Regions from separate parts of the Arthrobacter sp. JDC6 genome, predicted to be linked through region 2. Evidence: riboswitches for the same ligand, from Rfam matches in the RefSeq annotation. Region 2 holds a riboswitch; each other region holds the start of a gene.
What was found. Region 2 has a riboswitch for S-adenosylmethionine ahead of ACV095_RS01520 (DUF1737 domain-containing protein). Riboswitches for the same ligand answer to the same signal wherever they lie in the genome.
Positions count from the first base shown of each region.

Region 1: another riboswitch for S-adenosylmethionine. It lies ahead of metX (homoserine O-acetyltransferase MetX); the one in region 2 lies ahead of ACV095_RS01520 (DUF1737 domain-containing protein).
Region 3: another riboswitch for S-adenosylmethionine. It lies ahead of ACV095_RS17895 (cobalamin-independent methionine synthase II family protein); the one in region 2 lies ahead of ACV095_RS01520 (DUF1737 domain-containing protein).
Region 4: another riboswitch for S-adenosylmethionine. It lies ahead of ACV095_RS07450 (aminotransferase class V-fold PLP-dependent enzyme); the one in region 2 lies ahead of ACV095_RS01520 (DUF1737 domain-containing protein).

Region 1 is NZ_CM151278.1:2,985,758-2,989,484, reverse strand. Features, by position in the region: gene ACV095_RS13950 (bifunctional o-acetylhomoserine/o-acetylserine sulfhydrylase) at 1-1,062, shown strand, start outside; SAM riboswitch class IV at 1,163-1,278, shown strand; gene metX (homoserine O-acetyltransferase MetX) at 1,291-2,406, shown strand; gene ACV095_RS13940 (MFS transporter) at 2,573-3,727, shown strand, end outside.
Region 2 is NZ_CM151278.1:335,246-338,972, forward strand. Features, by position in the region: gene ACV095_RS01510 (O-succinylhomoserine sulfhydrylase) at 1-678, opposite strand, end outside; gene ACV095_RS01515 (rhodanese-like domain-containing protein) at 679-1,089, opposite strand; gene ACV095_RS01520 (DUF1737 domain-containing protein) at 1,086-1,361, opposite strand; SAM riboswitch class IV at 1,375-1,490, opposite strand; gene opgC (OpgC domain-containing protein) at 1,716-3,727, shown strand, end outside.
Region 3 is NZ_CM151278.1:3,877,569-3,881,295, reverse strand. Features, by position in the region: gene ACV095_RS17900 (uracil-DNA glycosylase family protein) at 1-299, opposite strand, end outside; gene ACV095_RS17895 (cobalamin-independent methionine synthase II family protein) at 501-1,709, opposite strand; SAM riboswitch class I at 1,723-1,826, opposite strand; gene ACV095_RS17890 (M14 family zinc carboxypeptidase) at 2,011-3,099, shown strand; gene ACV095_RS17885 (adenylosuccinate synthase) at 3,338-3,727, shown strand, end outside.
Region 4 is NZ_CM151278.1:1,593,749-1,597,475, forward strand. Features, by position in the region: gene ACV095_RS07445 (class I SAM-dependent methyltransferase) at 1-162, opposite strand, end outside; gene ACV095_RS07450 (aminotransferase class V-fold PLP-dependent enzyme) at 265-1,683, opposite strand; SAM riboswitch class IV at 1,720-1,833, opposite strand; gene hisN (histidinol-phosphatase) at 1,986-2,798, opposite strand; gene rsgA (ribosome small subunit-dependent GTPase A) at 2,843-3,727, opposite strand, start outside.

The sequences.
Region 1 (3,727 bases), 1.9 Mb from region 2:
GCCGCCGAGACGTTCGCGGTGCTGAACATTGCGGAGGCGGGGGACCATATTGTGGCGAGCCCCAGTCTTTACGGCGGAACGTACAACCTGTTCGCCCACACCCTGAAGAAGTTCGGCATCTCGGTCACCTTCGTCCAGGATCCCGACAACCTGGACCAGTGGCGCGACGCCGTCCAGCCGAACACCAAGCTCTTTTTCGGTGAAGTGGTGTCCAATCCCCGCCAGGACGTCCTGGACATCGAAGGCATCTCGGAGGTGGCCCACCAGGCAGGCGTGCCACTGATCGTGGACAACACCCTGTCCACGCCCTACCTGATCCGCCCACTGGAGTGGGGTGCGGACATCGTGATCCACTCCGCCACCAAATACCTGGGCGGCCACGGCTCCGCAATTGCCGGCGTGATCGTGGACTCCGGCAAATTCGACTTCGGCAATGACCCTGAACGGTTCCCCGGCTTCAACACCCCGGACCCCACCTACAACGGCCTGGTCTACGCCCGCGACCTAGGCGCCGACGGTACACTGGGGGCCAACCTCTCCTACATCCTCAAGGCCCGCGTCCAGCTGCTGCGCGACCTTGGCTCGGCGGTTTCCCCCTTCAACGCCTTCCTGATCTCCCAGGGCCTGGAGACGCTGAGCCTGCGGGTGGAACGCCACATTGCCAACGCCACGGAAGTGGCGCGCTGGCTGGAAGGAAGGGACGACGTCGAATCCGTCGCCTACGCCGGGCTGCCCTCCAGCCCCTGGTACGAGCGTGGCCGCAAGTACGGGCCCAAGGGAACGGGCGCCGTCGTGGCCTTCAACCTTGCCGGCGGAGCGGAGGCGGGCAAGCGCTTCGTCGACGCCCTGGAGCTGCACTCCCACGTGGCCAACATCGGCGACGTCCGCTCCCTGGTCATCCACCCGGCGTCGACCACCCACAGCCAGCTCTCGCCGGAGCAGCAAGCGGTGGCCGGGGTGAATCCGGGACTGGTCCGGCTCTCTGTTGGCCTGGAGCACATCGATGACATCCTGGCCGACCTGGAAGCGGGTTTCCGCGCTGCCAAAGGCGCCCAGAGCTAAAAGCGCGCCAGGGCTGACGCCGGGAGGGCCGGCAAGCGGGGAAGTCACAACCAGTCACACTCTTGGCCTGGAGCGGGGGGTGTTTCGTACACTCGAACCAGGTCATGAGTGCCAGTGACAGCCCCGGCTTGCTGGCCGGCAACCCTCCATCCGCGGTGGGGTGCCCCGGGTGAGGACCTGGCCTGCCGGTCAGACGACGGCAGGCAAGCGCGTAGAAGAGGTCTTGCCATGACGGTTACCGTCGCCCGAACCACCATCCCCGAACACGGAATTGTCCGCTACGCCTCCATCGGAGGGCTGGAACTTGAAGCCGGGGGATACCTCCCGGACGTCACGCTGGCCTACGAAACCTGGGGCACGCTCAACGCCGACGCCAGCAACGCCATCCTGATCGAGCACGCCCTGACCGGCAGCACCCACGTGACCCGCGGTGACACGGACGAAGAAGGCTGGTGGGAACAATTGGCCGGTCCCGGCGCTCCCGTGGACACGGACAAGTTCTTCGTGGTGTCCGTCAACATCGTGGGCGGCTGCTACGGGTCCACGGGCCCGTCCTCGGCCGCCCCGGACGGAGCCCCCTGGGGCTCCCGCTTCCCCCTGGTCACCCTGCGGGACAGCACGGTGGCAGAGGCCCGGCTGGCTGACCAGCTGGGCATCAGCAGCTGGTTCGCTGTCCTGGGCGGATCCATGGGCGGCGCCCGCGCCCTTGAATGGGCAGTGACCTACCCGGAGAGGGTGCAGCGCTGCGCCGTCATCTCCGTGGGTGCCGCGAGCACGGCGGAACAGATCGCCTTCGCGCAGGCCCAGACCCTGGCCATCCGGCAGGACCCACATTTCAACGGCGGCGACTACTATGGCGGCCCCTGCCCGGAAGCCGGGCTGGCACTTGCCCGGCGCATTGCCCACATCACCTACCGGTCCGCGGCTGAACTGGAAGGCCGCTTCGGCCGGGAACCCCAGGCGCCGGAGTCGCCCCTGAAGGGTGAGGCTCTGGCCGCCCGCGGCCGCTACCAGGTGGAAAGCTACCTGGACCACCAGGGCAGCAAGCTCGTGAAGCGCTTCGACGCCAACAGCTATATCGCCCTCACCGAGGCGCTGATGAGCCATGACATCTGCCGGGGCCGCGGAACCCTGGCCGAAACCCTGGCCAGGTCCACCGCCAGGTTCTTCGTGGCCGCCGTGGATTCGGACCGGCTGTATTTCCCGTCGCAGTCCCGTGAGCTGGCCCAGGCCCTGCCGGGGGACGTGGACGTGCACGTCATCCAGGCGCCGATCGGGCACGACGGGTTCCTGACAGAGATCGGGCAGCTGGGCAGCCAGCTCCGGAGCAGCTTCCTGGCCTAGCGCCCCGCATGTGCATTCCTGCAGATGCCTTCTGCACTAATCGGCGTTGAGGTTGCACCGCAGGCAGACCATACTCAATCGAATCCGGTGCGTTCGTGGTGTGCATCACACCCGGCCGCCATTGATTGGTCCCCGTGGTGTCGACGACGACGCCGAAGGAGTTCGCATGAGTACGGAAAGCTCCGCCGCAAGGCGCACAGAGGAAACCGACGTCAAGGCTTCAGGCCTTAAGAAAGTGGTTACGGCCTCCATGGCCGGAACCGTTGTTGAGTGGTACGAGTTCTTCCTCTACGCCTCGGCTGCCACCCTGGTGTTCGGAAAGGCCTTCTTCCCCAACGCCGGCACAGAACTGGATGGCATCATCGCCGCCTTCCTCACTTATGCCGTCGGTTTCGTGGCGCGCCCCATCGGCGGCATCGTCTTTGGCCACTTCGGCGACAAGTTCGGACGCAAGAAGCTGCTGCAGCTGAGCATCATCCTGGTAGGCGTCTCCACCTTCCTCATGGGCTGCCTGCCCACGTTCCAGCAGATCGGCTACTGGGCTCCCGCACTGCTGGTGGTCCTCCGGTTCGCCCAGGGCTTTGCCGTTGGCGGCGAGTGGGGCGGCGCCGTCCTCCTCGTGGCCGAACACAGCCCCAGCAAATCCCGCGGTTTCTGGGCCAGCTGGCCACAGTCGGCAGTGCCGCTGGGAAACCTGCTTGCCACCGCCGTCTTGTTCACCCTGTCCTCCACGTTGACCCAGGACGCCTTCCTGGGGTGGGGCTGGCGCGTAGCGTTCTGGCTGTCCGCGGTGATCGTCCTGATCGGTTACTACATCCGCACCAAGGTCAATGACGCACCGATCTTCCTCGAAGCCCGCAAAGAGGTCGAAGCCGGCCACAAGGGCTACGGCGTCGCTGAGGTATTCCGGCGCTACCCCCGCGGCGTCTTCACCGCCATGGGCCTGCGCCTGGCGGAAAACATCCTGTACTACCTCGTGGTCACGTTCTCCATCACCTACCTGAAAACCGTGGTCCAGGCCGACACCACCCGCATCCTCCTCCTGCTGCTCCTTGCCCACGCCCTGCACTTCGCCGTCGTGCCCATGGTGGGCAAGCTGTCGGACCGGTTTGGCCGCAGGCCCGTCTACATGGCCGGCGCCATCATGGGGGCCACCTGGGGCTTCTTCGCCTTCCCCATGATGGACACCAAGAACGATGCCATCATCCTGGCGGCCATCATGATCGGCCTGGTGTTCCACGCCTTCATGTACGCCGGGCAGCCTGCCATCATGGCGGAAATGTTCCCCACCCGGATGCGCTACTCCGGGGTTTCCCTGGGC
Region 2 (3,727 bases):
CAGGATGGCGCCGCCCATGACCCTGCCCTGGCCGTCGATGTGCTTGGTGCCGGAGTAGACGATGACGTCGGCGCCCAGGTCACCGCAGCGCTGCAGCAGGGGAGTGGCGAAGACGTTGTCCGCCACCACCTTGGCGCCGGCGGCATGCGCAAGTTCGCTGACCGCGGCGATGTCCACGATCTCCTGCATCGGGTTGGACGGGGATTCGAAGAAGACGGCGGTGGTGGGCTTGGAGAGGGCCTCGCGCCACTGGTCCAGGTCCGGCCCGTCCACGAAGACGGTCTCCACGCCCCACCGGGGAAGGATCTCGTTCAAAATCACGAAGCACGAACCGAACAGCGACCGGGCGGCCACCACCCGGTCGCCGGCAGCCAGCAGGGCACCAAGCGCGGTGAACACCGCGGACATTCCCGACGCCGTCGCGAAGCAGGCTTCGGTGCCTTCCAGCAGCCGGAGCCGCTCCTGGAAGGTGGCCACGGACGGGTTGCCGTAGCGGGAGTAGACAAAGCGTTCGTCCTCGCCGGTGAAGGCGCGTTCAGCTGCTGCCGCGGATTCGTAGACGAAGCCGGAGTTCAGGAAAATGGCCTCGGACGTTTCCTGGAAGTTGGTGCGGTCCAGCCCGCCACGGACAGCCTGGGTGTCGGGGTTCCAGCCGGGGGCGTCTTGGTTGAAGGTCACTTAGTTCTTTCCGAGGTTGGTGGGAAGGCCGCGGTTTTTCCAGCCGTTGACGGTGCGTTCGCCATAGCGGTCCGGCTCGCCTTCAAAGCCCTCCAGCACGTTGTAGGAGGTGAAGCCGGCCCGGGTGGCCGCTATGGCTGCCGCGATGGACCGCTGGCCGGAGCGGCACAGGAACACCAGTTCGGTTGAACGGTCCTCGGGCGCCTGCTGGCTGAGGTCGTTGATGAAGTCGGGGTTGGGGATGCCGCCGGGGAAGGTCCACTGGATGAAGAGGGGGTCGTTGTCCGTGGCCTTGGTGTCCGGAATGCCGATGTGGGCCCATTCGCCCTCGGTACGGACGTCCACCAGGATGGCGCCCTGTTCCAGCTTCTCCCATGCTTCCTGGGGCGTGAGGTCTCCCGCGTAGCTCATGCGTGGCCCTCGCCGTCGAACTCGCCTTCAAATTCGGCGTCCAGTTCATCCACTGCGGTGGCAACCGCGGCATCGGCCGAGGCGATTGCCGCCGGAAGGACCACTGCCTGCGCCACGATCACGCTGGTGCCGTTGAAGGTGGCTGCCGGGCTGCCGTGCAGCACATAGCCGTCGGCCAGGGCCGTGGAGATCCGCTCGCAGAATGAACGGTCATCCGGTCCGGTGATCAGGCGGTAGGACAATTTTTCGTCAGGGGCAGGTGCGTCAGACACGACGGATCTCCTTCTTTCACGCTTGCAGCTCGAATCGGTCGATATGCCGAGTATTCACCTGAGGCACCCCGCCGCGAAAGGGAGGGTTGCCGACCGGCCAGTCAGGGCTTCACACCGGTACTCATTACTCCCCAAAAACGTAACATCTGCCGCGCCAAGCCGCACCGCCGCCGTCGTCATGTTCCGTAATTGAGCAGCGCTGAAGGGAGGCGCGGGGTTGAAGGAAAGCGCGACGGCGGACATCGCCGCAGGTGGGCGGCCCGCCACGTGCCGCCCGGGGCCGCGGGGCCGATAAAGTTCTTACCGGGGCGCCGCCCCGTCGTCACAGCAATGAGCACCGGGGGTCCTGTCAGCATGCGGGCAAACACATCGCGCCACCAGGCCGCCATCCGCGGGACCCGGCGGCCGTCCATCGGTGCGTTCCTGGCCGCGGCCATCGTCAGCCTCCTTGCCCTGCTGGCGGCTGCGCCGGCGCATGGGGCGGACGCTGCGCCGGAGAAGGGAAAGCCCTGGCTGGGCGCGGTGCTCGAGTGGGGCGAGGACACCGCCGCAGGCTTCAGCGGCCGGCTTGGTGCCAGTCCGGCCGTCTTCGGCCACGACATCACCATCCCCTACCGCGATTCGGAACGGAACGACCTTGACGGCTTCCTTCAGCAGGCCGCGTCCCTAGGCGCCCACGCCCTGCTCACGGTGAAGCCGTCAGTGCCCCTGGACCAGCTCGGCACCGCGGAAGCGGAAGCATTCGCAGCGCAGGTGCGCGACCTTACGTCCGGGTTCAAGGGGCAGCTGCTGATCCGGTTCGCCCCGGACATGAATGCAAGCTGGGTGGCCTGGGGCCAGCAGCCCGCCGCGTACCGGCAGGCCTTCAGGGCTGTGGCGGCAGCGTTCAAGAAGTACGACGGCGGCCGGGCCACCTTGGTGTGGGCGCCTTACCTGGGCAAGGACTACCCCTTTGACCGCAACCGGGATGCCCCGCGGCCCGGAACCGAAGGCTTTTCCCTCCTGGACACGAACGGCGACGGGGCCTGGAACTCAAGCGACAGCGCCTACGCCCCGTACTACCCGGGTGACGACGCAGTGGACTGGGTGGGGCTGGCCGCCTATCACGACGACACGGCCGGCGGCCCCGCCGTCAACTCCGAGCCGAGGGCCGGCGAGCTCCAGGACATGCTGACATCCTCCGGCGGCGAAAACTTCTACGGCACCTATTCCGAGGGGCGCAACAAGCCGTTCCTCCTCCAGACCTCTGCTTTCTACAGCCCCGCGTCCGGCGGCGCGCAGGAAACGGACATCAAGGCAGGCTGGTGGGACCAGGTGGTGGGAACTGCCACTTCCCCCGCTTTTGCCCGGACTGCCGCCGTTGTCTGGGACGAGCGCACCAGCACCAGGGATACCGGCGTGGCAAGCATCAGCTGGCTGCTCACGGGACAGCCGGGCATCGCCAAAGCGGCCCTGGACAGGCTGAAGGCATCGCCAATGGTCACCGGGCCGGTCACCGACGTGGCATCCGGGAGCACCTACGTCCGGGCCAACACGCTCTCCGGGGCTGCCGCCTGGACTGTTGCCGCCGCCATGGCCATCCTCCTGGTGGCCCTGTGGCAGATACCCCGCCGGATCAACGCAGCCACGGCCTGGGGCTACCAGGATCCCTCCGCCAGGGACTCGCGCATCGATCTGCTGCGCGGGATGGCCATCGTCTTTGTGGTGGTGAACCACCTGGGCATGGCATCGCTGTTCCAGCTGCTCACCCAGGAGGCCGTGGGCTTCGTGTCGGGTGCGGAACTGTTCGTCCTGTTCTCCGGACTGGTGGTGGGCATGGTGTACGGGCCCAAGGCCAGGGAGGACTTCGGGCAGGTGGTCGACCTCACGACCCGCCGCGCCGGCAAGCTCTACCTGACGGCGCTGGCCGTGCTGATCGGCGTCTTCCTTCTGTCCCTGCTCCCGTTCTTCCACACCGAGGCCCTGACCACGTTCGTGGACCAGGGGACCGGTGGCGCCGGGCACAACGGGGCCGGCCGGACCTACGACCTCTATTCGGGCATGGCATCGCTGTTCCAGTTCCCCGTCCCGCCCCAGGTGCTTCCGGCCATCGTGCTGCTGCAGTTCGGTCCCTGGCAGTTCAATGTCATGGGGCTCTATGTGGTGCTGTTGCTGGTCAGCCCGCTGATCCTCGCGGCGCTGAACCGCGGGAAGGCCATCTGGGTCGTGGCGGTGTCGGTTGCCGTGTATGCGGCAGGTGCCATGACCAGGTTCCGGATCCTGCCCTCGCAGTTCGAGGACTCCTTCCCGCTGCTGGTGTGGCAGGTGCTTTTCGTGCTTGGGCTGGTTGCGGGCTACCATCGGCGCAGCATCACAGCGTGGCTGTC
Region 3 (3,727 bases), 980 kb from region 2:
TTCCACGGCATGACGAACTCGGGGCGCAGGCCAAGCTTCCACTGGATCCCCAGCATGCGGGTAACAGCGTCCTGGTCGCCGGGGGTGATGAACCCGGACGGATCCACCTCGCCGATGTTGGAGAACAGGCTGATGATGCGGCATTCCTCCACGTCGTGCATGGGGTCCACGTAGGGCACCACGGTTCCGGGCTTGGCCTCCTGCAGGGAATCACACAGTTCGTTGACGGCGGCAACGCTGGGTTCGTAGCGGCGGCTCATGAGCTGTTCGTGGAATGTTTCGGGTGCCAGGGCTGTCATGAAGTGCTGGATCTCCTGCGGGGATTGGCGTTGCTGCCGCCACGGACATGGGCGCACGGCGGCACGGCACATCAGTGGCGGTTGATTGGGGTGGACCAACTCCTGGTCGGCCTACTCCAGTTTAGCAAGCCCAGGCAAGCGAAACGCCGGCCGCCCCTTCCGGTGATGGAAGGCACAGCCGGCGCGTCGGTGCGGGAGCGGCTAGAAGAGGCGCTTCGAGGCGCGGCGGGCACCCTCACCCAGTGCCTCCAGCTTGGCGAAGGCGATCTGCGGGTGCACCCTGCCGCCCAGGCCACAGTCGGTGGAGGCAATGACGTTCCCGCGGCCCACGAGGTCCGCAAAGCGGACGACCCGGTCCGCCACCAGGTCCGGGTGCTCCACCACATTGGTGGCATGCGAAACAACGCCCGGGATGATCACCTTGCCCTCGGGGAGCTTTGTGTCCTCCCACACCCGCCATTCGTGTTCGTGGCGGACGTTTGCCGCTTCAAAGGAATAGGCGCCGGCGTTGACCTGAAGCACAGAGCCGATGATGTCGGCGAACGGGATGTCCGTGGTGTGTGGGCCGTGCCAGGATCCCCAGCACACGTGCAGCCGGATCTGCTCCTGCGGCAGCCCGCGCAGCGCCCAGTTGGTCGCTTCGACGCGCAGCTGGATGAACTTCAGGTAATCGTCCAGGGACGGCTCGGGATTGATCTGGTCCCAGCTTTCGGCCAGGGACGGATCATCGAGCTGCACCGTAAGGCCGGCCTCGATGATGGCCTTGTATTCCTCCCGCATGGCATCAGCGCAGGCGTAGACGAGTTCCTCGTCGCTCTTGTAGTACTCGTTGGCTACCCGCGCGCATGAGCCGGGGGAGAGGGAAGCCACGAAGCCATCCGTGAGGCCTGCGGCGGCGAGCCCGGTCTTCAGGTTCCGGATGTCCGAGGCCACCAGGTCCTGGCCCGTGTAGGTCAGCGGTCCGGCGATCTTGGGCTGGGCAACGCTCCTGCGGTGGGTGAGGATGCCGGATGCGGGATCGCTGTAGGCCTCGTTGAAGGCCTGCCGGTCGCGCCGGTCCGGGAACGAGGTCAGGACAACGTTGCCGGGGGACGAGCGGCGGACGCCGGACTCGGCCCAGCGGTCCACGGTGGTTGGCTCAAGGCCCCCGAGCCGGGCGAAGGAGTAATTCCACCACGCCCCGTAATCCACCGAGCTGGACATGGTGTGCCCGTACTCGCCGTCGTTGGGGATGTCGATGCCAAGGTCCTTCTGGCGCTGCACCACGTCCACTACGGAGGCTTCGAGGAGTTCCAGGAATTCCGGCGTGATGCCGTCGGCTTCCTTGGCGGCGTTGGCCGCAATGAGTTCAGGGGTGCGGGGCAATGAACCGGCGTGGGTCACGCGGATACGGTCGGTGTTCTGGGACATGCTGGAATCTTCCTTTCCATCGGTCCTGGCAGTAGCACCTTCGGCCGGCAGGAGTCTGCTGGGCCGTGGTTGCTGCGGCGTCATCGAGCCAGGTCTCTCGGCCGCTCCGGATGGTCCACTCTCAGATAAATCGACGCGCGTGGAGCCGGGCAAATCCGCACCGCTTTATGTCGTGGGCATGTCCGGCCGGCCGCCGGCGGCAGGACCGGAACGTACTTACAGTGTTTGTCCAGCATATTGACAGGTTTCGTTAAGCTTGGTTGGCTGAGTGTCACATGCCTCCGCTGCGACGGAGCGGCGGATGCCACCCGAGCACTCGAAAGAGGTAACTGTGACGAAATCCCTCAGGGCCCTCGCCGCCGCAGGCGCCCTGTCGCTCGCTGTCGTCGCAGCAGGTCCGGCGCCCCTGGCCGGCGCCGTAGGCGAAGGGCCTTCCTACGACGGCAACGGCCAGATCACCACGTCGAAGCTGGCCACCTACGACCAGATGGTCTCGTTCCTGAAGGACCAGGATGCGCGCCAGCCCGCCATGGAGCTGGAGGTCATCGGCCAGACCGTCAAAGACCGCGACATCCACCTGGTCAAGTACATATCGGACCCGGCCAAGCCCACCATCCTGTATTTGACCCAGCAGCACGGCAATGAACAGCTCACCACCGAGGGTGCCCTCGAGTTCGTCAAGCACCTGGGCACGGGCAAGTCGGCAGGCATCCTGGACGGCGTGAACATCCTCATCGTGCCCATGCTCAACGCGGACGGTGCCATGGGGGATGTCAACTTCTCCCTGGACGACTACCTTGCCAAAGGGGACCGCCACCTCACCCGCTACAACGCGGAGGGCGTGGACCTGAACCGGGACCATGTGGCCAAGGTCCAGCCGGAGACCCAGGCGCTGCACAACAACGTGATGCGCAAGTACCGCATTGACTACATGATCGACCTGCACCACCAGGGCACCCGCGCCGAGCGCGACGGCAAGCTGGTTTCCGGCTCCATCCTGTACCCCACCACCCCGAACGCCGACCCCTCCGTCGTCGAGAAATCAAAGCGGCTCGGCGCCGTTGTCTTCAACAACGTTGACTCCACCGGCTGGGGCCACCTGGGCAGGTACCAGGGCGGCAGCGCCGAGACCATCAGCCGCAACGGCATCTCCGTGGAATACGGCATTGCCACCCTGCTTTTCGAGATGCGCGGCATGTCCGACCACTACCTGGATGGTTACGCGCTGGGGCAGCGGAGCAATGGCTACCTGATCAAGCAGACGGTCACCACGCTGGCGTCCACCGCCGCGGCCATCGCGGATGGATCCATTGCCGACGCCGACACCTCCTTCTGGGACACGCTCGCCGAGCAGACGTCCCGGCCCGCGGGGGAGGCCGAGGACGAGTAGGAGGCCCGGCGCCCGCCGCGGCCCATATTTGCGAAAGGGCCGCGGCGGGCCACAACAGTGGACAAAGTGCCCCATCGGCTAAACTTGGGTGGTAAGAGCCCCGGAACTCTTGCTTCGCCGTGCCGTGCTGCGGCTGTGCGAAGGCCGGTATGTTCGGGGCATTCTCATGAACGGCGCTGCATGGGCCCGCCACCAGATGGCTGGACCCGGGCAGCCCGAACGAATGGGGGAGGATCCCATGCCAGCAATTGTGATCGTAGGAGCCCAGTGGGGCGACGAAGGAAAAGGCAAGGCCACCGACCTTTTGGGCGGCCGTGTTGACTACGTCGTCAAGCCCAATGGCGGCAACAATGCCGGGCACACCGTCGTCGTAGGCGGTGAAAAGTACGAACTCAAGCTGCTGCCGGCAGGCATTCTCAGCCCCAACGCTGTTCCCATCATCGGCAACGGCTGCGTGGTGAACCTCGAAGCCCTCTTCCAGGAAATCGATGGGCTCCAGGCCCGCGGTGCGGACACCTCGAAGCTGCGGGTTTCCGCCAACGCCCACCTGGTGGCCCCGTACCACCAGGTCCTGGACAAAGTGACCGAACGCTTCCTGGGCAGCCGCGCCATCGGCACCACCGGCCGC
Region 4 (3,727 bases), 1.3 Mb from region 2:
ACCCACGTCGAGGGCTTCATGGGCGTCGGCGGGCACCAGCCACCGGGCTGACTCCTCAGGGTAGCCGGGCCGGACGCGCTGGTAGTGCCTGCCGCCGTCCTGGAAGCTCCGGCCCAGTTCCCTGCGCCGCCCGTGATCAAGCTTGGGGCCACCCCGAACCACGCGTGGCCTCCTTCAGCTGACGTCCTGCGGTACCTTTCGAATTTACCGCATTCCCCTGACGCGCGGTCAGCCGGCTGAAACAGGAATGGCCTGTCTCCGGCGTCAGTCGTCGATGCAGGGCGCTGCGCCGGCTGTTCCAGGGGTGTTGGGCGCCCAGTGCGGGTAGGTGCGGGTGTCGTTGGCAGGGACCCAGCGGCCTGCGTCCACCACGTAGTCCCAGCCCAGCCCGTTGCTCCGGAGCGCCTGGATGCCGGCCAGCAGGCGCTCGGCATCTTCCAGGCGCGAACCGACGCCGAAGCTGGCGCGGAGGGAACCGGACGGCAGGCCCAGGCGCTTCAGCAGGGGATGGGCGCAGAAGCGCCCGTCACGCAGGCCCACGCCATGCTCTGCCGAAAGGTACGCCGCCACCAGTCCTGCGTCGTAACCCTCGACGGAGAAGTTGACCACCCCGATGGTGTCCGTTTCGGGGTTGGTGTCCTTGAAGATCTGGTGAACCGTGACGCCGTCGATCCGCTGGAGTCCCTCCACCAAAAAGGAGCGGATGGCGGACTCGTGGGCGTGCCAGCGTTCCTGGTCCAGGCCGGCAATGACCTGGGTGGCGCGGGCCAGCGTGGCGGCCCCCAGGACGTTCGGCGAGCCCCCCTCATGGCGGGCCGGGCCGGTGGCCCAGCTGACGCCGTCGAGCCTGGCTTCCTTGACGGCGCCGCCGCCGGCGAGGTGCGGGACGCCGGCGTCCAGCCAGTCCGGGCGCCCCACCAGGACGCCGGCGCCGAAGGGCGCATACAGCTTGTGGCCTGAGAAGGCGAGGTAGTCGACGTCATCCGCGCTGATGTCTATGCGGCGGTGCGGCGCGAGCTGGGCCGCATCCACCACGATCCGTGCGCCATGTTCGTGGGCCAGCGCGGCCAGCGCCCGGATGGGGAGGATTTCGCCGGTCACGTTGGAGGCCCCGGTGACCGCGACCAGGCTGACACCGCCCTGTCCAAGCTCGGCACGTACGGCCTCAAGGGTGCCGGTGATGGTGTCGGCGGCGACGATGCTGCGGTGCGGGACGCCCTGCCACGGCAGGAGATTGGCGTGGTGTTCGATGTCCAGGTACAGCACTTCGCCGTCGTGGCGGCCATCGGTCACGGGAAGGCAGCCGGCCAGCAGATTCAGCGAATCCGTCGTGTTGCGGGTGAAGATGACCGAATCATCCGGGCGGCCGCCCACGAAATCCCTGACGATGCTGCGCGCGTTCTCGTACACGGAGGTGCTGATCTGGGATGCGTACCCTGCCCCGCGGTGGACGCTGGCGTAGTAGGGGAGGATCTCATTCAGGTAAGCGGACACTACGGACAGTGCCGGGGCGGAGGCGCCGTAATCGAGGTTGGCGTACCGCACGTGGCCGCCCGAAATCAGGGGCGCCTGGATTTCGGCGCCGGTGACGGCAGCGAGCGGCCGGCCGGCTGCGGCGTGGCGTGCATGGGGGACGGCAGCTTCGGCAATGACGGGCTGGGGGGAGACGGTGGCAGTTGTCACAGAGACCTCACTTGGTACAGGACTCCGGCATAGTGGAATCCGCGCTTGCCGGATCCGCTCCGGACCGGCCTGGTCGTCACCCGGGGCACCCCACCGCGAATGGAGGGTTGCCGGCCAGCAAACCGGGGTTTTGCGCTGGCACTCGTGACCTGCATAAAAGCGTAGGACATGGGGCGGCCAGGACTGAAGCCGCGGCAATTGTTAAGGGCTTTGTTACGCGCCGCCGAATAAACGACGCCGGGCACCTGCCTTGGGAGGTGTCCGGCGTCGCATTATTCGTTCAAACGTGGAAAGCGCGTGAGTTACAGCAGATCGTCCAGGTACGGGTTCAATCGGTGCAGGACCTCCGAGTGCAGGATTGAGTTTGTGGCCAGGGCGTTCCCGCCGAACGGGCCGTCCTCGCCTTCCAGGGATGTGAACCGGCCGCCGGCCTCCACCACGATCGGCACCAGGGCAGCCATGTCATAGAGGTTCAGCTCGGGTTCGCAGGCGATGTCCACAGAGCCCTCGGCCACCATGCAATACGACCAGAAATCCCCGTAGGCCCGGGTCCGCCAAACGTCCTCGGTAAGGCCGAGGAACTCGTCAAGGTTTCCGCGTTCCTTCCACCCGCCCAGGCTGGAGTAGGAGAGGGAGGCGTCGGAAAGCTTCGACACGTTGGACACGCGAAGGCGGGTGGCGGCGGCAAGGGACCTGCCCATGTACGCGCCCATGCCTTTCGCCGCCCACCAGCGCTTGCCCAGGGCCGGGGCGCTGACGACGCCTACCACCGGTTCGCCCTCATCCACGAGGGCGATCAGCGTGGCCCATACGGGAACGCCGCGGACAAAGTTCTTGGTTCCGTCAATGGGGTCGATGATCCAGCGCCGGGAACCGTGGCCGGTGCTGCCGAATTCCTCGCCCAGGACGGCGTCGCGGGGGCGTGAACGGGAGAGCTGGCCCCGGATGGCTTCCTCGGCGGCCTTGTCCGCGTCGGTGACCGGCGTCAGGTCCGGCTTGGTCTCAACGTGGAGGTCCAGGGCCTTGAAGCGGCTCATGGTCTGGTCATCCACGGAGTCGGCCAGGACATGGGCCAGGCGCAGGTCATCGTTGTAGCTCGAAGCGGGTTGGATCATGGTTCCAAACTACCGTCTGTGGACGGTTCTGCCGGGAGAACGCGTCAGTTGACGCTGCCGAGCTCCTTGGTTTCCTGTGCTTCCATCCGCGGGTCCGTACCAAGCAGGCGCCGCAGCGAGGCCAGCCGGGCCGCGCCGGTGGGACCTGCGTGTCCGCCTGCCACCCAGTCGTCGAGGCCGCAGTTCACTGCGGTTGCGGTGTGCTTGCAGCCCCGTTCGCAGTTCTCGATGCCGGGGGAGAGGTCCGGGAAGGAGCGCAGGATGCGGTCAGGGTCCACGTGCGCCAGGCCAAAGGAACGGATGCCGGGGGTATCGATGATCCAGCTGCCGGGAGGCGCGTCCGCCAACCGCAAGGCAAGGGCCGACGATGACGTGTGGCGGCCGCGCCCGGTCACGGCATTCACGCCGCCGGTGGCCCGCTCGGCGCCGGTCAGGGCGTTCACCATGGTGGACTTGCCGACGCCGGAGTGCCCCAGCATAACGGTGACCTTGCCATCGAGATGGTCCCGCAGCGCCGCCACTGCGGCGCTGTCCAGCCGCGCCGAGAGCCCGTCATCGGACCGGGCATCGATTCCCGACGCCTGCGCATCCGCCGTCTTGCTGATGATCACCGGGAAGTCCAGGTGCGTGTAGTTGGAAAGCAGGTCCGCGGGGTCTTTGACGTCGGCCTTGGTGACCAGCAGGATGGGTTCGATTCCGGCGTCGTATGCGGCCACGAGCGCGCGGTCGATGAACCCCGTGCGGGGTTCCGGGTTGGCGGCAGCCACCACGATCACCAGTTGGTCGGCGTTGGCCACCACCGCGCGCTCAACGGGGTCGGTGTCGTCGGCGCTGCGGCGCAGGAGGGTGTGGCGGTCCTGGATCTTCACCAGCCGGGCCAGCGTGTCCGGCGCGCCGGAGACGTCCCCCACGAGCGAGACGAAGTCGCC